DNA from 2 places in the Exiguobacterium sp. BRG2 genome. Region 2 is predicted to be linked to the other one. Evidence: a T-box and tRNA genes for the amino acid it is inferred to sense, from the RefSeq annotation. Region 2 holds a T-box; the other holds one or more tRNA genes.
What was found. A T-box is a leader RNA that pairs with one kind of tRNA and senses whether it is charged. The one in region 2 lies ahead of leuS (leucine--tRNA ligase), so its partner is inferred to be a tRNA-Leu.
Positions count from the first base shown of each region.

Region 1: it has a tRNA-Leu gene. The T-box ahead of leuS (leucine--tRNA ligase) is inferred to sense a tRNA for this amino acid. The anticodon was not compared.

Region 1 covers NZ_JAUZUW010000002.1:311,838-321,906, reverse strand. Annotated here, with positions in the region: gene Q9R23_RS04340 (amino acid ABC transporter ATP-binding protein) at 301-1,029, opposite strand; gene Q9R23_RS04335 (amino acid ABC transporter permease) at 1,026-1,670, opposite strand; gene Q9R23_RS04330 (transporter substrate-binding domain-containing protein) at 1,702-2,469, opposite strand; tRNA gene Q9R23_RS04325 (tRNA-Leu) at 2,672-2,755, opposite strand; gene Q9R23_RS04320 (alpha/beta hydrolase) at 2,798-3,730, opposite strand; gene Q9R23_RS04315 (hypothetical protein) at 3,752-4,093, opposite strand; gene Q9R23_RS04310 (S66 family peptidase) at 4,109-5,119, opposite strand; gene Q9R23_RS04305 (DUF779 domain-containing protein) at 5,307-5,669, opposite strand; gene adh (aldehyde dehydrogenase) at 5,692-7,212, opposite strand; gene Q9R23_RS04295 (TraR/DksA C4-type zinc finger protein) at 7,408-7,932, opposite strand; gene Q9R23_RS04290 (hypothetical protein) at 8,001-8,798, opposite strand; gene Q9R23_RS04285 (mannitol-1-phosphate 5-dehydrogenase) at 9,045-10,069, opposite strand, start outside.
Region 2 covers NZ_JAUZUW010000003.1:86,389-96,457, reverse strand. Annotated here, with positions in the region: gene Q9R23_RS05565 (putative polysaccharide biosynthesis protein) at 1-408, opposite strand, end outside; gene Q9R23_RS05560 (BaiN/RdsA family NAD(P)/FAD-dependent oxidoreductase) at 600-1,871, shown strand; gene Q9R23_RS05555 (hypothetical protein) at 1,930-2,907, opposite strand; gene leuS (leucine--tRNA ligase) at 3,039-5,444, opposite strand; T-box leader at 5,491-5,713, opposite strand; gene Q9R23_RS05545 (HAD family hydrolase) at 5,752-6,396, opposite strand; gene Q9R23_RS05540 (peptidoglycan bridge formation glycyltransferase FemA/FemB family protein) at 6,488-7,522, opposite strand; gene Q9R23_RS05535 (MDR family MFS transporter) at 7,706-8,884, opposite strand; gene mnmM (tRNA 5-(aminomethyl)-2-thiouridylate-methyltransferase MnmM) at 9,041-9,637, shown strand; gene Q9R23_RS05525 (serine aminopeptidase domain-containing protein) at 9,688-10,069, opposite strand, start outside.

The DNA of each region.
Region 1 (10,069 bases), on a different contig from region 2:
CCCGTTTCTATATTTCTCCCCACACATCTAGTGGATACTCGATGTGTTTCCAGCCCCCTACCTGTTAGCGCTTTCAAAAGGAATTGCATGAATAAAACGCTGAACGTCATGAGAAGGAATGATCGTGTCATTCTTCCATGAAAGTGCCTTCGTTACTATATTACTACTCTTTTCCTATGTGTGCATTTCGAATTCCCAAATTCTCACGCTTAAATGTATAAGTTTTTCTTATGAGCGCTTAGACAGTTATTTATGATTCGTCAAAAACCGGCGTATCCGCATTTAGATACGCCGGTTCCATCATAAGACCTTACTAAGGAACGATTGCGTCCGTTCGTGTTGTGGAGAATCAAACAATACTTGTGGCACGTTCTCTTCGACGATATAGCCACCATCCATGAATAAGACGCGATCTCCGACCTCTCGAGCGAATCCCATCTCATGGGTCACGACGACCATCGTCATCCCTTCAAGGGCAAGTTGTTTCATGACGGCAAGCACGTCACCGACCATTTCCGGGTCAAGCGCTGACGTTGGCTCGTCAAACAACATGATTTTCGGATTCATCGCGAGCGCGCGGGCAATCGCGACCCGCTGTTTTTGCCCCCCAGATAATTCACCTGGATAATTATCCGCTTTTTCCCGTAATCCGACTTTATCGAGTAGTTCAAGTGCCCGCTGTTTCGCCTGTTCTTTATCCGATTTACGCACTTTGATCGGTGCAAGCGTGACGTTTTCTAGCACGGTCTTATGCGGGAAGAGATTAAAATGTTGAAAGACCATCCCGACTTCTTCCCGGACCTTGTTGATATCGACCTTTGGACTCGTAATATCGAAATCATCGACGATGACCGTGCCACCTGTAATCTCTTCCAATCGATTCAAACAGCGTAAAAACGTACTTTTCCCAGATCCCGACGGACCGATGACACAAACGACTTCTTTTTCGGCAATCGAGACGTTGATGTCTTTTAAGACTTCATTCGAACCGAATGATTTCTTTAGATTCTTCACTTCAATGATACTCATCGTAATGTAAACCTCCGTTCCAAGAACTTCGCCACGAATGACAAGAGATAAATGATGACGAAGTACATCAATCCGACGACAGACCAAACGATGAATGGCTCAAACGTCGTCGATTGCTGAACTTGACCTTGTTGCGTCAAATCAGCAATGCCGATGATCGATAACAACGATGTATCTTTTAAGCTGATGATTGATTGATTCGTAATCGTTGGTAACATCCGTCGGAATGCTTGCGGTAAAATGATTTGAACCATCGTTTGACGTCCTGTCATCCCGAGTGAACGTGCGGCTTCTGTTTGTCCCTTATCAATCGACTGGATACCTGCTCGAATAATTTCCGCGAAATAAGCACCAGCATTGATCGCGACCGTCAGTATCCCTGCATACATCCGGTCCATCGATAACCACTCAAGCGAGTTGAGTCCAAAGTAGATGAAGAAAAGCTGAACGATGAACGGTGTACCACGAATGACATCGATATAGATGATCGCGATCGCGTTCAAAATCTTTAACGGTGACAACCGCATCAATGCGACGACTAAGCCAATCAGAAAGCCGACGATGACCGCAATGATGAAAATATACAATGTGACTTGAAGCCCTTCCAAGAAAAATGGAAATGCGGTTTTGACCACTTCCATTGGCTATCCCACTCCCTTATCGCCTTGCGACTTATTTCAGATACGTGTCAACGATTTTATCGTATTCACCGTTTTCTTTCAGATTCGCAAGTCCTTTGTTGATTTTCTTTAGCAGATCCTTATTCTCACCTTTTAAGACAGCGATCCCGTAGTTATCACCGTTGAGACGATCACCGACAAGTTTCAATCCAAGGTTTTGTTGTTTGTTTGCATATGAGATGACCGGATAATCTTCAATCAAGGCAGCTGCGTTACCGTTCTTTACTTCTTGGAACATCGCTGGACTGTCATTGAATTGTGTAACAGTGAAGCCAAGTTTATCCGCGTTATCCGTTGCATATTTTGCACCCGTCGTTCCCTTTTTGACGGCTACTTTTTTCCCTTTAAGATCGTTAACGGATTTAATACCATTCTCATCTTTTTTGACGACTAAAATAAGACCAGCTTTGAAATATGGGTCTGAGAATGTAACGACTTTTTTCCGTTCTGGTGTAATACTCATACCGGCAATGGCAACGTCCAATTGATTTGCTTGAAGTGCTGGAATGATACCGCTGAAATCCATTGCTTCAAATTTAATCTTGAAGTTTTGATCCTTAGCGATTGCTTTCATAAGATCAATGTCGATTCCTTTGTACGTGTCCCCGTCTTTGTACTCAAATGGTGGATACGTGACGTCGATACCAACTTTATACGTCTTTCCTTCTGAAGACCCTTCATCCTTCGAACCGATACTACATGCACCAAGTACGAGAATACAGCTCATCAAGAGCGCTAGCAAAATACTTCCTTTTTTCATGTTTGTTTCCCCTCTCCTATGTGTTAAAGATTGTCGACTCCACTTAGTACTTTCCCTGAAGAGTACCCTCTTTAAAACGTATTTTACCAGAAAAGTTCTAAAAAGATAAACATTTCTGAATTTTTATTCAATGCAATCGTTTTCTATTCATTATCAAAAAAGGAGGCAACCCCTTGATGGGATTGCCTCCTTCAATCATTTATGCCGCCGAGAGGACTTGAACCTCCACGGTGTTGCCACCACTAGATTCTGAGTCTAGCGCGTCTACCAGTTCCGCCACGACGACGTTGATTTATGATATTAATATAGCGGGTAACGAACTGAGTTGTCAATCATTTCGCAAGATGTTCCGGACGAACTTCTCAACGACGTCATCATACAAAGCCGGATCCTCGAAATATGCCATCGCGTGTGCGGCATTCGGAATAACGACCAGTTCCTTTTCCGTTGGACAGGCTTCGTACAGCTCATACACCATATCTGTCGGTACGAACGTATCCGCACCACCATGAATGAAGAGAATCGGAACCTGTGCCTTTTTGACCTGTTTCAGCGCTGATGCTTCACGGAACGTATAACCTGCCTTTAGCTTCGTTAATACGCTCGTCATCCCTAAAAACGGGAAGTGTGGTAGTCGATACATCCGCTTCATCTGATACGCAAGAACAGCATTGACGGACGTATAGGCACAATCAGAAATGATTCCTTTGATTTGTGGTGGAAGTTGTTCGCCACTCGTCATCAATACGGTCGCCCCTCCCATCGACACACCATGTAAGAACAGTTTCGCATCCTGTCCAATCCGTTCAATCAGATAGTTCGACCAACTGAGACAATCTTCCCGATCATGCCATCCGAATCCGATATAATGACCGTCACTCATTCCGTGTCCTCGATTATCGGGCATCATGACATGGAAACCGGCCTGATGGTACAGATAGGCGAATCCGGCTAAATCCGTTCCGACGCCTCCGTATCCATGCACGAGAATGACAATCCGATCTGACGGAACAGGAGACGGGAGGAAATGTCCGCGCAACGTTAAGCCGTCTTTCGCTTCAATCTCGATCCGCTCGAGCGGCTGCTCCTTGATCCATGTCTGTCCAGGTTGCATCAACCGGACCATCTCATCACTCAAATCCCGATTATTCGATAAGAACGGCTTCGGATTCGTGGCGATTGCCATCTCATAAAAATAATAACTCGCTGCTACTAATCCGGATCCGATGACTCCGATTCCAATTTTTGTTCTGCGACGCATCTGCCCCACTCCTTCTTTCCGTTATAGCTCGATCTTCAGTTGAGCAGCATGGTCATCCTCTTCATCCTGCAAGACTTGTTGACGTAATCGTTGTTCCTGTTGCTGACGCCGGTAGGCAAACTCTTGGACAAGCTCTGTACCCGTGAATCCATCTTCTACGAGTTCGCTCAATAAATCCGTTTCTATCTCGACGACTTCCCCCGGACGACGCATGACGAGAACATCTCCGACTTGTGCAATCAGCAATTCATCTTCTAGACGAAGTGCATCGTAAAACGGTTCCGGTAACGTCATTCGACGTGTCTCCGGGTTAATATGGACGCGTTTATAAACGCCTAATGCTTGAAACTTACGACGTGCCATTGCGTGCTCTCCTTTTTAGTTGAACGTAATATCGATTCGTGAATCTTTTCCTTGAATACGAACCACACCTGTCGCTCCATTGATTAACGTCAACTGCGGTGGCTGATGACCGATGTCAAGATCATATAAGACTGGTAAGCCTGTTTCATCCGCTAGATAGTGATACACGTCTAGCCATGTCAGATCTTCAGTAATCCTTGCAGATGTACGCCCGAATAAAAAGCCAGCCGCATGGTCGAACCATCCAGCATACGCCATTTGTCGAAGCGTCCGATGCACCTCTGCAGAACTCGCTTCAGATACCTCAAAGTACCAGAGAATCGGTTCTCCGTTGATCTCTTCACGCTGAAAACGACGCACATCTCCGTACGGTGTCCCTATCAGATGGCGAATCGTCTCCAGACAGCCACCAAGTAACCGTCCGGTCACTTCTGTTCGCTCATCAAGTGCTTTCCATTCCGTCGCTTCCGTTAACTGAAATAATGAACCTGCTGGACGTTCTTCATCAGTCCACTCGGATTGATAACGATCGGAAGCCCACTGTGTGACGGTTCCTCCAGTTGGCGTCGCGAGCACCCGTCGCCAGGCACTTGTCGTCTCATCCCACTCTTCACTTCGAAGCTCAACGAAATTCGGACCATGCGCTGTCGCAATTCCTGTCTGAAGCGTCAGACTGAGCAATAACGTACTGATATCGGAATAGCCAAGCAACCATTTTGTTTGGTAAGTAGCTGGCGTCAACTCGGGTAAAAGATCAATGGCGCGTTCCCCACCAAATGGCGGGATGACGGCATCAATCGTCTCATCCGTCATCATGTGATTCAATTCCTCAGCCCGTTGTTTGACCGGTGCACTTTCAGCAAGTTGATGCGACCAAATCGTTTCGCCCAAACGGACGTTCATTTGCCGTGCTTGTACCTGTTCAACTGCTCGTTCGACCCATTCCTGTTGCTGTTCACGTAATCCGGAGGAGGGCGCCGTCACTCCGATCGTTTGACCTGTCCAACCTAAAAATGGATATTTCATGGTGACCCCCTATAATGTCTTAGTGTGAAAAAATCTTCTCGTCAAAATATGAGTTCATTATACCGTTCTTATGCAGCATTACCAACTTTTATCCTGTTAGAACGCTGTAATACGAACAAAAACACGATTCTGTACAAGCGACCTGAATGAACAAGTCGCCTAGACAAAATCGCGTTTGTATCCTTCATTAACTTGATGCTGATAGTTCAGCGTTTTCCTCTTGCGTGAACGCACGGGAGCGTGTCAAAAAACGTTTCCCTTCGACACCCTCAAGAGAGAACATTCCGCCTCGACCATCCACGACATCAATGATGAGTTGGGTATGTTTCCAGTACTCATATTGATCTTCATGAATATAAAACGGACAACCACCGATCTCTCCTAGTTTTTTATCCTGATCTCCCAGGAATAAATCGCCTTGCGCAAAACACATCGGGGAACTGCCATCGCAACAACCACCAGATTGATGAAACATCAACGGACCGTGTTTTTCTCTCAACTGGTCGATCAACTCAAGACAAGCTGCTGTCGCCTGAACACGTTCCACCATTTGCATCCACGTCCTTTCCGACTTAGAAGAAACCGAGTTTATTCGGGTTGTAGCTAACGAGTAGGTTTTTCGTTCGTTGGTAATGGTTGAGCATCATCTTATGGTTCTCGCGTCCGATACCTGACATTTTGTAACCACCAAACGCCGCGTGAGCTGGATATTGGTGATAACAGTTCGTCCAGACGCGCCCTGCTTCGATCGCACGACCAAACCGATAAGCACGGTTCATGTCACGTGTCCAGACGCCGGCACCAAGACCATATAACGTATCATTCGCAATTTCGAGTGCTTCTTCTTCCGTCTTGAATGTCGTGACCGATAGAACCGGTCCGAAAATTTCTTCTTGGAAGATGCGCATCTTATTGTGGCCTTTGAAGATCGTTGGTTGGATGTAATATCCTTCTGCGAGATCTCCTTCGAGCATGTTGCGCTCTCCACCGATTAGACACTCTGCGCCTTCCGACTTACCGATTTCAAGATACGAAAGAATTTTCTCCATCTGTTCGTTCGAAGCTTGAGCACCCATCATGACGTCGACATCAAGAGGATTTCCGATTTTGATGGCTTTGACGCGCTCTAGAACACGTTCCATGAACGGTTCGTAAATCGATTCTTGAATCAAGGCACGCGACGGACACGTACAGACTTCCCCTTGGTTCAACGCGAACATCAATAATCCTTCGATTGCTTTATCGAAGAATGCATCGTCTGCCTGCATGATATCTTCAAAGAAGATGTTCGGTGATTTCCCACCGAGTTCGAGTGTGACCGGAATCAAGTTCTGCGAAGCGTACTGCATGATCAAACGTCCTGTCGTCGTCTCACCCGTAAAGGCGATTTTGGCGATTCGTTTGCTTGAAGCGAGCGGTTTCCCTGCCTCAAGACCAAATCCATTGACGATGTTGAGCACACCTGGTGGAAGTAAATCTTCGATGATCTCAACGAGTACCATGATGCTCGCTGGTGTTTGTTCTGCTGGTTTTAAGACAACACAGTTTCCTGCTGCGAGAGCTGGTGCTAATTTCCAGACAGCCATCAGGAGCGGGAAGTTCCACGGAATGATTTGACCGACGACGCCAAGTGGCTCATGGAAGTGATACGCAACCGTATCTTGATCGAGTTCGCCAACCGAACCTTCTTGGGCACGAATGACCCCAGCGAAATAACGGAAGTGGTCGATCGCGAGCGGTAAATCGGCGTTAAGTGTCTCACGAACGGCTTTTCCGTTCTCAAGTGTTTCCGCATAAGCGAGCATCTCGAGGTTTTCTTCCATTCGATTGGCGATCTTATTTAAAATATTCGAACGTTCGGTTACAGATGTTTTTCCCCATGCTTCTTTTGCCGCATGTGCTGCGTCAAGAGCGAGTTCGATATCTTCCTTTGTAGAACGAGCGACTTGGCACAACACCTTACCAGTAACAGGTGTCACATTATCAAAATATTCTCCCCCGACAGGTGCCGTCCACTTTCCATTGATGTAATTTTCATACCGTTCCTTGTACTGTACTTTTGACCCTTGCTTGTTCGGAATGTCATAAATCATGCGTTATTTCCTCCCTCAACTAAAATGGTCAAGCAGTGAGACGGATGCTTGTATGCGCTTACATTTTAATATAGGCTAAAACAGTCCCCTCGATACCATCGTATCAAAATTATATGAAAAGTCAAAAAATTCAGGTAACTATTTGTGATTTTTTTCGAAAAAAAACATCTCCATTTTCGGGAGATGCTTTGTCGGTCAAGACCGTGTCGGATCGATTCCATCTTCTTGATCAGACGGTGTATCGGAACTACCAAAGTCACTTACTTTCGAGAATCCGTCCGTATCACCGTCGATGTCTTTCCCGCGAGCTGTGACAGATGGATCTAGTACATCTTCTTCGCTTGGTCGCGAATTCGGATCGTTCTCGTTTTGTTCTGCTTCTTCTTTTGCATGCTCAATGCATAATCGGGTTTCTGGAATGATATCAAGACGTTCGAATTCAATCTCTTTTCCACAGACTTCGCAAATGCCATACGTTCCGTCCTCGATTGCTTTTAAGGCGCGATCCACATCCGATAGCATATCCTCTTGCATATCCGTGATTGCTTGATCACGTTCCCGCAAGAACAATTCATCGCCGGAATCGGCAGGATGATTATCGTAACTCGACAGTTCACCTTCATCGTAATCGGTATCGCGTTGTTCGATGTTTGATGTCGTCTTTTCTTTTTCCTTCAATAACCGTTGCTTGAATTCTTCCGTCTGTTGTTTAGATAACATGATTGTTCGACTCCCCTTCGTTAGAACCTCTGTTAAGAATGTAGCCTATTCGAAGAAGAATTAAACCATCACGAACATTTATAAGACCGAATTGATCCATGAAGATCACAGATAACCGTCATGCATTCATTCCCATCGTTAAAACAAATCTGATGTGATCGTCCGTTCTTGGATGTCGTGATGTCATCAATCCACAGTTGCGAAGCATCTGCTGAAGACAGCATCGCGATTTTGTCGCGAATCATGAATAAATCAAACGGTAACAGATTCAAGGATTGAATCGTCAAACCATGTTTACGGAAGAGTGGATCAAGCTGATATTGCGAGAGACTGTACAAACACTTCTCGGCCCCACCAATCAACAACTGAATCGAATGGGAGGGTTCATGACTATCGATTCGCTCCTTGTGCAGGATAATTCGTCCTCGAACACCAGACTCATTGAAAATTCGTTGCGTATCCTCTTGTGAAAGGCGTGGTCCACCTTCCTTCACCTTTAAGACGATATGAGCGAATTCTGCGAAATCCGGTTTTCCGATTTCAAGCGCTGGGATATGACGAACTTCTTCACGTTCAATGATTTCAATCAAGTCACGCTCGACTTGGATGCTGACCGTATCTGTTGAAAAGACACGGACGTCGATCACGAATTGATCAAGTACCGCATTTACTTCGATCGTATACGTTAAATCTAGGTTTTTTTCTTGCTCAACCAACAATCGATTCAAGATGAGTTGATGCAATAAATGGACTGGTGTACGTGAAGAAAACTGACTCGAATAAATCAAATGTTTTGGTCCGGTTCCTTTTGTAGTTTTTGGTCGTGCTCCGTTTAATCTATATACATTCACTTTATAATTCAACATATGATCACCTTCTCTTACCTGAAAAATCGGAATAGAGATGTTCCGTTCATATAGCGTACAATGTATTTTATTCGCTAAATATTCGTTTTCGAATATTCCAAATTTAATATACAAATTGTAATCAAATTGTGATAGCAAGATTTTTAGAAACTGCTTATTTTGTCGATACCATGACATATTTAAATCGCAAACTAAGAACACCCTTCACAGATGTGAAAGGTGTTCGGCTTACAGAGTTATTCATTCTTAAGCAATCGAGTTGAGTTGTTGTTGCATCGCTTCATAATGTTCAACGATCCGAGATCCAAGTGGATCCGTTGCTGACAGTTGTAGATATGCGTTCAGCGCATCTTCGATTCCATGTTTCGTAATATACGCATTTAATTCTGAAGATTCTGAATCATTTGGATCGAAATAGGTCAGGGCTGCTGCGATCCCACGTGCTAATCCATCTGCTTCAATCCCACGCTCCATCAATTCCTTTGCTGGTTTGACAAGTCGGTCACTTGGACTCAATTTACGAATCGGTGAACGGGCGACACGAATGATTTCATCATGAATTCGCGGGTTTTCAAAGCGTTTCATATTCTTTTGGATGTACGCACTATGATCGACCGGATTAAAGCCGTACTTTTCAAGTAACAACCACCCTGTTTCGTAAAGTGCCGTCTGGACACCCCGACGGATGCGTGGATCTGTTAGACTTTCAGCGATCGTCTCTTTATGAAATAGTGCTCCGAGGTATGAAGCAATTGCATGTCCCGTGTTGACAGTGAACAGCTTCCGCTCGATGAACGGTTCGATATCCTCGACATAGGTGACGCCTTCGATCCGTGGATAGGCTTCCGGTAGTCCAGTCGTTTCGATCACCCATTCGAAGAATTCTTCCACTTCGACGTACAACGGATCTTCGTGATGCTGAAGTGGCACGATCCGATCAACTGCTGCATTCGGGAAATACCAATTCTCCGCTACCGGTTGATGTTTCGCCACCTCTGTTTGTAAGTGTTTTGACCCCCCAATCATGTTTTCACAGGCAATGACGTAGACAGGTGTCTGTTGATCCCGTTGACGTAACCCTTCCGCGATCAAAGGAGCTACTTTCGACAACAAACTCGGTCCGACAGCTGTCGTGATTACATCTGCTTCACGAATCGCTGCAACGACCTGATCTGGTTCAGATAAACTGTTAAGTGCCGTCACGCCGTCGACCCGTTCACGCCCTCCTCTTTCAGAGGCATAACCCACCTCATAGGTATGTCGTGTTTTTA
Region 2 (10,069 bases):
GTACGAGGCTGAATCAACGTCACCGCCTGGAATCGCCCGGTGCGCTAAATACGGTGCAAGGAAGAATAAGGCGAGAAAAGAGACAACCCCGGTCAAGGACATGATCTTTAGACCAGATCGATACAATCGTTCACTCGTATCATATTCTCCTAACGCATTGTATTTGGCGACGAATTTTGAGACGGCAACAGGAATCCCCGCTGTCGCGACACCAATCATGATCGCATAGTAGTTGTAGGCATAGGTATAGAACATGATACCTGTCGCACCGACCATGAACTGAAACGGAAAGAGATAAATCAAACCCAGTGCGCGGGAAATCAGCGACGCACCGGACAGGAGCATCGTTCCACGAACGAATCCTGCATTGCCGGAAGAAGTAGACTGCTTATTACTGACTGTGGACATGGTAACATCCCTCACGCTTTCTAATTTTTAAATCGACACTCTAATCGTGATTGTCTCATTATACAAGTTCTCTCGTACACAATTGCAAATCATTATACCGCTGTCTATCTTGAATTGAAAGAGACGGTTTGTTTACAGTCGCAACTTCTGCTAAAGTGAAACAAGCAGAATTCTATGAATGAGGTGACCTTATGTACGATGTAATCGTAATCGGAGGCGGACCGAGCGGTTTGATGGCGACGCTCGCCTCTTTACAAGCCGGAGCCCGGACGCTCCTGCTCGATAAAGGAAATAAATTAGGACGAAAGCTCGCAATCTCTGGCGGCGGACGGTGTAACGTCACGAACCGAAAGCCACTCGATGAGCTCGTCCAGTCGATTCCAGGAAACGGACGTTTCCTTTATAGCGCCTTTTCTCAATTTAATAATGAATCGATCATCGATTTGTTCGAAGGATTTGGTGTCGCACTCAAAGAAGAGGATAACGGTCGGATGTTCCCGGTCTCGGATAAGGCGGCAGACGTCGTTCGTGTATTGATTGATCAAATCCGTGCACATGGCGCCGAGATTCAAACAGACGCGCAAGTCGCTACGCTCGACTTTCATCCAGATGGTTCTTTTGCAGCTGTCATCTTAGAAAACGGCATGCGTCTTGAAGCAAAAAGTTGTATCGTAGCGGTCGGCGGACAATCTGTTCCGCACACGGGTTCGACGGGTGACGGCTATCCGTGGGCTGAAAAAGCGGGTCATACGATCACGGAACTTTTCCCAACGGAAGTCCCGATTTTGTTAGGTGATACGTTCATTCATGAAAAAACATTACAAGGACTGTCGTTGCGTGACGTTGCCTTAACGGTTCACGGTAAAAAGGACAAAGCAATCAAGACACATACGGGTGATCTACTGTTCACACACTTCGGTTTAAGTGGTCCGATCGCTTTACGGTGTAGCCAATATACGATCAAAGAGCGCAAACGATCGAAAGAGACGATCGTTCATCTATCGATCGATCTCTTCCCGGATGAGTCGCTTGGTGCATTAACAGAACGCTTCCAGGCAGCACTTGCGGCAAATCCGAAGAAATCGGTTCGGAATGCCCTTCGTGGTTTTGTACCAGAACGATTGCTTGAACTCCTGTTCGCTCGAATCGGCTTTGGCGATGAAGTGTGTACACAAGTAAAGAAACAGGACTGGACGGACTTCCTGCAACAATTGAAACGATTCCCACTCAAAGCAACAGGAACGCTCGATTTCGATAAAGCCTTCGTCACTGGTGGCGGTGTCTCGATCAAAGAGATTGATCCTAAAACGATGATGTCGAAAAAGGCGGAGCGATTATTCTTCGCTGGCGAAATTCTTGATATCCATGGCTATACAGGTGGATACAATATCACAGCTGCGTTCGTGACGGGTCATTGTGCTGGTAGTCACGCTGCAGAGATGGCACGTGACACTGTCTCTTAATACAAAAAAGACCCGATTCGTCTCTGTATAATCAGAGAAATCGGGTCTTTTTTCTACATCAGTCAATCGGTGTGAACGATCGACTTGAGAATTTATCCGTGACGACTAAGGCGAACAATTCATTATCTTGTACAAAGATTCCTTTTGATCCATACACTTTCGGACTCGCTGTCTCCCCCGTAATCGTTTTCTCTTTCTGATCAATCGAATAAAGATAAAGTGCTTCTGAGTCTAACGTGTAGATCCGACCTTGCCGTTCTGCAAGACCAATCGGACGGAATCCGGATTGAAATGCTTTTTTCGCATCACTTCGCATTCCGCTCGCCGCTTCGATTTTCTCTCGTTTGACGATCGACAAGTACGGTGGTTTTTGCTTTTTCTTTAAGGCACGCTTCTTCTTTTCCGAAGCATCTGGATCAATCTTGATTTTGTCCTCTTTCATTGCAAAGTAAGTCAATTCAACACGACCAATCGAGCGAATTTGATTGATTGTATAGAATTCTTTTTTCTTCGCATCATATCCAAGACCATGAAAACTGTCTCGAATCGTCGTCCCTTGTACTTTTTCGCGTTTTTCTTCACTCCAGACGCCATCTTTTCGTTTAATCGTGACTAGAATTTGATTCGACGTCAATAAAGCGACTGTCTCTCCGTCAACGAGTGTCATCCCGTCAAGACCAGACAATAAGAGATTCCCTTCTTCCAACTGAAACGTCGCATTGATGCGTTCTCCAGTTCCACTGATTTCAAAGAAACGATAGTCCTCTGTTACGACGAGGTACGAACCGATGGAATCATCATATAACATCTGTTGAACATTTTTAATCAACGGTTCTTCTGGATTCGGAATGGCTGAAGGCGTTTTCGGTGGCACCTGTTTGACAGCTGCCTGATGCTTCGATTGCGTCTCGATTTTCGCGAACGTTTCCTGAATACGTGACAACGTCTCTGGCTTTGAGAAGACGAGCAGTATACAAAGGATCAACCCCGAAACGACAGCAAAAATCGTTGTATAGACTATATAAGATCGTTTCATTGATGGTACTCGCCTTTCTTTCTCGGTTTCTGATTCAGTGTAGCAGAAGGACGTTCAAAAAAAAAGCGAACTTGCGACGGAAATGAAGAAACCCCCTCCATTCGCATCAAGTGAATGAAAGGGGTTATGGCTTAGTTCGCCACGATATTGATCAATTTTTTCGGTACGACGATGACTTTCCGAACCGTCTTGTCGCCAATCCATTCTTGTGTCTTTTCATCAGCAAAGGCAAGTGCTTCGATTTCTTCTTTTGTCGCATCGATGTTGATTTCGATTTTCGAGCGAACTTTACCGTTCACTTGAATGACGAATTCCATCGTATCGCTGACAAGTTTTGATTCATCGAATGTTGGCCATGCCGCATACGTCAATGTCTCTTCAAAGCCAAGTTGTTCCCAGAGTTCCTCACCAAGGTGCGGTGCGACTGGTGTTAACAATTGAATGAATCCACGAAGGAAGTGACGCGGGAGAACCGGCTGTTTATTCGCTTCGTTGACGAAGACCATGAGTTGCGAAATCCCGGTGTTGAACTGAATGTTCGCGAAGTCTTCCGTGACCTTCTTGACGGTCTGGTGGTATGTCCGTTCGAAGTCAGCATCGACTTCCGTGACGTCTTGAATGTCTGCTGTCCGTTCGAACAAGCGCCAGACACGGTCGAGGAAACGACGCGCCCCGTCAAGACCGTTCTCAGACCAGGCAACCGATGCATCGAGTGGTCCCATGAACATTTCGTATAAACGTAACGTATCAGCACCATGCGACTTGACGATTTCATCTGGGTTGATGACGTTACCGCGAGATTTTGACATTTTCTCGTTGTTCTCTCCAAGGATCATTCCTTGGTTGTATAACTTCTGGAATGGTTCTTTTGTTGGTACGACGCCTGCATCATACAAGACTTTATGCCAGAAGCGCGCATACAACAAGTGGAGAACAGCATGTTCTGCTCCACCGATGTAAATATCGACTGGAAGCCAGTATTTTAATTTTTCCGGATCCGCAATCGCTTCTTCATTGTGTGGATCGATGAAACGAAGGTAATACCAGCAGCTTCCTCCCCATTGTGGCATCGTATTCGTCTCGCGACGGCCTTTCATTCCTGTTTCAGGATCCGTGTAATCCAACCAGTCTTCAGCAAGCGCAAGTGGTGATTCGCCTGTACCAGACGGTTTGATTTCTGGAATGATTGGAAGCTCAAGCGGTAATTCCTCTTGATTGAGTGTTTTCATCGAACCATCTTCCATATGAACGACTGGAATCGGCTCGCCCCAATACCGTTGACGACTGAACAACCAGTCTCGGAGTCGATACGTGATTTTTTTACGACCAACTTGGTTCGTTTCGAGTTCAGCGATCATCGTCTCGATTGCTTCTTGTTTCCCAAGTCCATCAAGCATATGCGAGTTGACGTGTTCTCCCTCTCCCGTGTAGGCTGCTTCGTCGACATTTCCACCTGCGACGACTTCAACGATCGGTAAGTCGAACTGCTTCGCGAATTCGTGGTCGCGCTCATCGTGTCCTGGGACAGCCATGATCGCACCTGTTCCGTAAGAAGCAAGGACATAATCAGCGATCCAGATTGGAAGACGATCGCCTGAGATCGGATTGACCGCAAAAGCACCCGTGAAGACACCTGTTTTTTCCTTCGCTAAATCCGTTCGCTCGAGATCTGACTTCGTTTGGACTTGCGAAATGTACGCATCGACGGCTTCCTTGTGATCCGCTGTCGTGATGTCAGCTACGAATGGATGCTCCGGTGCGAGTACTAGATACGTCGCACCGAAGATCGTGTCCGGACGTGTCGTAAAGACCGTGACTTGTTTTTTATGTCCATCAATCGTGAAATCAATCTCAGCACCCTCAGATTTCCCGATCCAGTTGCGTTGCATCTCTTTGACAGAATCCGGCCAATCGAGATCATCCAGATCTTCAAGAAGGCGATCCGCATATTCCGTGATTTTCAAGACCCATTGACGCATCGGAACACGCACGACCGGATGATTTCCGCGTTCGGATAATCCGTCGATGACCTCTTCATTCGCAAGGACGGTTCCAAGTGCCGGGCACCAGTTGACTGCGACTTCGTCTACGAAGGCAAGTCCTTTTTCATACAACTTCGTAAAGATCCACTGCGTCCATTTATAGTATTTTGGATCCGTTGTGTTGATTTCACGATCCCAGTCATACGAGAATCCGAGTTCTTTAAGCTGACGCTTGAACGTCTCGATGTTTTTCGCTGTGAATTCGCGTGGATCGTTTCCTGTATCGAGGGCATATTGCTCTGCTGGTAATCCAAACGCATCCCATCCCATTGGGTGAAGGACATTGTATCCTTGCATCCGCTTCATCCGTGCGAGGATATCCGTTGCTGTGTAACCTTCCGGATGACCAACGTGGAGTCCAGCACCTGACGGATACGGGAACATATCAAGGGCATAGAACCCTTCTTTTTCTGGATCTTCTGTCGTGACGAAGGCGTTGTCTTGATCCCAACGCGCCTGCCATTTCGGTTCAATTTCGCGATGATTGTACGGCATATCTTTTCCTCCTCTAATCTAAAAAAACCGGTCTTCCGCCCCTAAGAAAAGGGACGAAAGACCGGTTTGGCTTCCGCGGTACCACCCACGTTGTCTGTCTATGACAGACCGCTTGATTCACGGATAACGGTGTGAAAGACCGGATTCGCTACTACGACTTCACAAATCGTGCTCCCTGACGAGTTCACGGTTGTTACCGACTGGTTCGCACCTTCCACCAGCTCTCTTGACGGCACCTTTCCCCTACTACTTCAGTTCCATGCATTTGACTATCTTTTTCTAGTGTAATCTGTTTCTTCCTCAAGCGTCAACGCTTCCGTAAAATTTCCTCGATTTCTGCGTGTGATTGTGCGACATGATCCGCTTGCTCTAAGCGTTGCGTTGGCATCCGGTCATCAAGAAGCGCAATCACTTCCATACCTGCTGCTTTCGCACCAATCATCCCGTTCGCAGCGTCTTCAATGACGAGACAGTTCTCGGGTGCGTGTCCAATCCGCTCTGCCGCAAGTCGAAAAATCGCGGGATCCGGTTTCGAACGGATGACTTCTTCTCCACTGACGTAGTGCGTGATCGGAAGCCCATAATGACGGATGACACGTTCGATTTTCTGAAGTGAACTCGAAGAAGCAATGCCGATATCGTAACCAAGAGTCGCCGCTTGTTCGATGACTTGTGTGACGCCTTTTTTTAATCCACACTCTTCCGGCTTTGCATGAATTTGAAACAAGCGATGTTCTTCCTCAAGCAACGCACTAGCTGTTTCTTTCAGCTGATGCTGGGCGACGAGTTCTTCCCACATTTCATCTCCTGTTTTTCCCATGAACGTCGCATACTGAACCGGATTAAGCGGAATCGATAACCTTTTGAACATCAGTTGATGCACTTCAAAGTAGCGAATCTCACTATCTAAGATAACCCCGTCCATATCAAAAATCAGACCGCGTTTTTTCACGATAACTCCCCCCTTTATTGATCGATCCTGACTTCAGCATATCAAAAAAACGACTACATGATGTAGTCGTTTTCATACTCTCATTATCTATTTAACTAGTTGCCACCTGAATACCAGCTTGTCGATACGCCGGAAAATAATCGGAATCAGCATTTGATCCGTATCGTATGCAGAGCAAATCATATAGTGATGGTTGCAGGATGGATTTTCCTTGATGATACTCAAATAGTCGATATCCAGTATAACGGCATTTACTCTCAAAAAGACTATCCCGTTCTTGATACCCGCCCCCAAGATGTTGTTCGACGAGTCCCCGTGCTTTTGCCTGAAGAATTGCTTCGTACTCAAGTCGCTGATTCGGGAACATCTTCGCTTCATCCCGCTTACAGCCGATCAAATGACCGTGGGCGTATTCTTTTCCAAGCAATACGAAGTATCCCCCAACCGCTTTTCCGTCGATTTCCGCCATCAGTAATAAGGGCTCACAAAGTGGGGTCGTCTCCATCAATTGCTCAAAATACGTCGCGGTAAAATAATAATGAGCCGAGGCATTCTTCCGGTCCATCGTTTCATGATACAACGCTAAAAAAACAGGTAGATCGTCCTGTGTTCCTGTTCTGACGGTTAAGGGTGAAGCAAGCGATTTACGAATCATGCTTCTCGTCTTCTTATGAAATGTCTGCATGATATCTTCAAGTGAAGGACGCAAATCAATACTCGTCGTATGACGGATGAAGGAAACTTTTGTCCAGTCCTGCATAAACCGTTCATTACCTGTTAACGGATTAAAGCGGATCATTTCCGAGACGATCGATTCTTGCTCCGCCCACCTCTCAAAGGATAAACGAGCCTGCTGAATCTCGGACGCAGTCAGTTGACCGATGATTTCCGGTCCACCATAGCCGTACGGTGTAATGAGATCTGAATAAGGCGTATCAAAAATACGACGCTTCAAAAAGGGATAAAACAGTGTTCCTGCATGACCTTCATAAAGAAATAATACCGCTTGCTCAGACGGTCTAGCGTTGAGAGTGACGTATTGGTGACTATAGAAGATATCAAGAGGCTGTTTCTGTACGTGTGTCGTCCAAGTTGCGGCATCTGTGATGAATTGACACCTTTCCATCCGTGCACCTCCAATCAAAAAGAAGAAACGTTCATATGACCTTTCTTTTCAAGTTCTTGATTAGAAAGTACCCATTTCTTTGCCGAAATATTCCATATTATTAAATGTTTGTTTTATAATTTTCGAACGAATGATGTAACAAAAGACAGCTGATCTATCGTCCGCTGTCTCACAAGATAAAGCTCATGATGTGGTTTTAGGAATAGCACGAAGGAAGACAACTCCTGCTAACAGGATCAATCCAATTAAGGTCAAGAAAACTGCTGACATACCTGATAAATCGTAGATCAAACCTCCAACTGTCGGACTGATCATCCGCCCTGCTGAAGCAGCGATATTAACGTATCCTTGGAATTCTCCTTCTTTTCCGATTGGTGCAAGTCGCGCCGCCATTGCAGGAACCGCTGGCCAGATGAACATCTCACCGATTGTCAGAATGATCATCGCCACGAGGAACATCTTGAAGCCGCCTGCAAACGGAACAATCAGATAAGAGAGAAGGAATATCCCTGTCCCGGTCATCAGTTGGCGTTTCAAATTATCTCCAAACCAACGAAGAATTGGTGTTAATAAAGGTTGTGCGAACACGATAAGCGCTCCATTGATTGTCCAAAGAATCGAGTACTCGGAAATCGTGACACCGAGCGATTTCGTATGGACAGCAAAGGTCCCTTGCCATTGCACATAAACGAACCAAAGTAAGGCATAACCGATCGAAACGAGCAACATCGTCCGTGCGGATCCGCGCGAAAGTGGCGTGCGTGTCGTTTCGATCTCGTCATGTGCCGCATGCATCCGCGCTGGCGCCTGAATCCAGGACAAACCGACAAACAAAATGATGGCAAAGACGATATAGAGAACGAGATTGGCGATGAAGATGTACTGAATCGAAAAAGCAGCAATTTGACCACTAACAGCTGTCCCGAGGGCTACACCGACGTTTTGCGCGACATAGATCGCATTAAAGGCGCGGCGTCCGCCTTCCGGCCAGATGACGCCCGTCATTGCGTAGATCGTCGGGAAAACCATACCACCGACGAATCCAATCAATCCAAGCATCGCGACGTATCCAATATACGTCTGATGAAATAGCAACAAGCCGACGGAAGACAGGACAAGTCCGATGACACTGATGACAAGCGTCTTCTTTCCGCCGAGTCGGTCAAACGCTTTTCCGCCTAAGTAGTTCCCAACGATTGCTAAGGCTGAGTTGACGAATAACGCCATTCCGGCTTTTGTCATCGACTCCCCTAAATATTCATGAATATATAATGTATTGAACGGCCATAAAAAAGAGGATCCCGTCGTATTGATGGCCATCGCAAGGACGAGGATCCAGACCGCTTTTGGTAATTTTGGCATACCTTTGGTCCTCCTATTTCATTCTCAACCTTGCCACTTTACGCAATCCCTCCCCCGCCTGTCAAGCCACTTCACTTTTCGTCAATGACTCAAAAGATGGTATAATGCAGGAGGAATCATACATACGATGATCATGTATAAAGAGAAAAACAGCCCATAGGAACAGGAGTCTATGCCATGTCACTTGCCCGTGTACTACCTTATACGAAACAATTACTGGAGTCCGTCATCGAACCTGGTGACTGCGTCGTCGATATGACTGCCGGAAATGGACATGATACGCAGTTCTTAGCAGAATGCGTCGGTCCAGAAGGTAGAGTCCTTGCGTTCGACGTCCAAGCTCAAGCCATCGAGGAATCGACACGACGTCTCGACGAAGCCGGAATGTTAGAACGCGTCGATCTTTATCACGAAAGTCACATCCATGTTGGTGCGCGTCTTTCGGACGAACGACGGCCTGTTCGTGCCGGCGTCTTCAATCTCGGATACTTGCCTGGAAGTGATAAATCGATCACGACGACAGGTGAAGAGACGCTTGAAGCACTCGACGCTCTCCTCCCGGTACTTGCACCTGGTGGTCTTGTCGTCCTTGTCGTCTATCACGGTCATCTTGAAGGAAAACGGGAACGCGATGCTGTCCTAGATTACGTCACAGCCCTTGATCAGCAAGGTTATGCCGTTCTTCAGTACCGCTTCTTGAATCAACAGAATCATCCACCGTTCATCATCGCGATCGAGAAAAAAGTGCGCTGACAGTAGAAATAAAGAAGTGATGGCTTCCGCTATGGAAACCATCACTTTTTTCATTCTTCGACTAATTTAAAAAACAACAATAATTTTTCCGCAAACCGTGTATTCAACCGTTCAAAGCTGAAATGCGGGAAACCGTGTAGACGTTGTAAGTAAATCTGATCGCCACCCATTTTCCGACATACTTCGAGTGTCAGTTTGACGTCTGCGAACTGATCGTCTGGTGCATAAAAACAAGCCAAGTTTACACGAGGCAGTTTTTTTCGTTCCTCGTCATGTACGACGATCTCTTCTTCGATTTCCCGGTACTGCGCATACGTCAGTTCACCGATGCGAACGGTATCTTCCGTACTTTGACCAAACGGCAACGTACCGAGTGGCGCATCGGGACGGAAACGATCAAACGCACTCGCGAAGACTTGTTTGACACCTCCG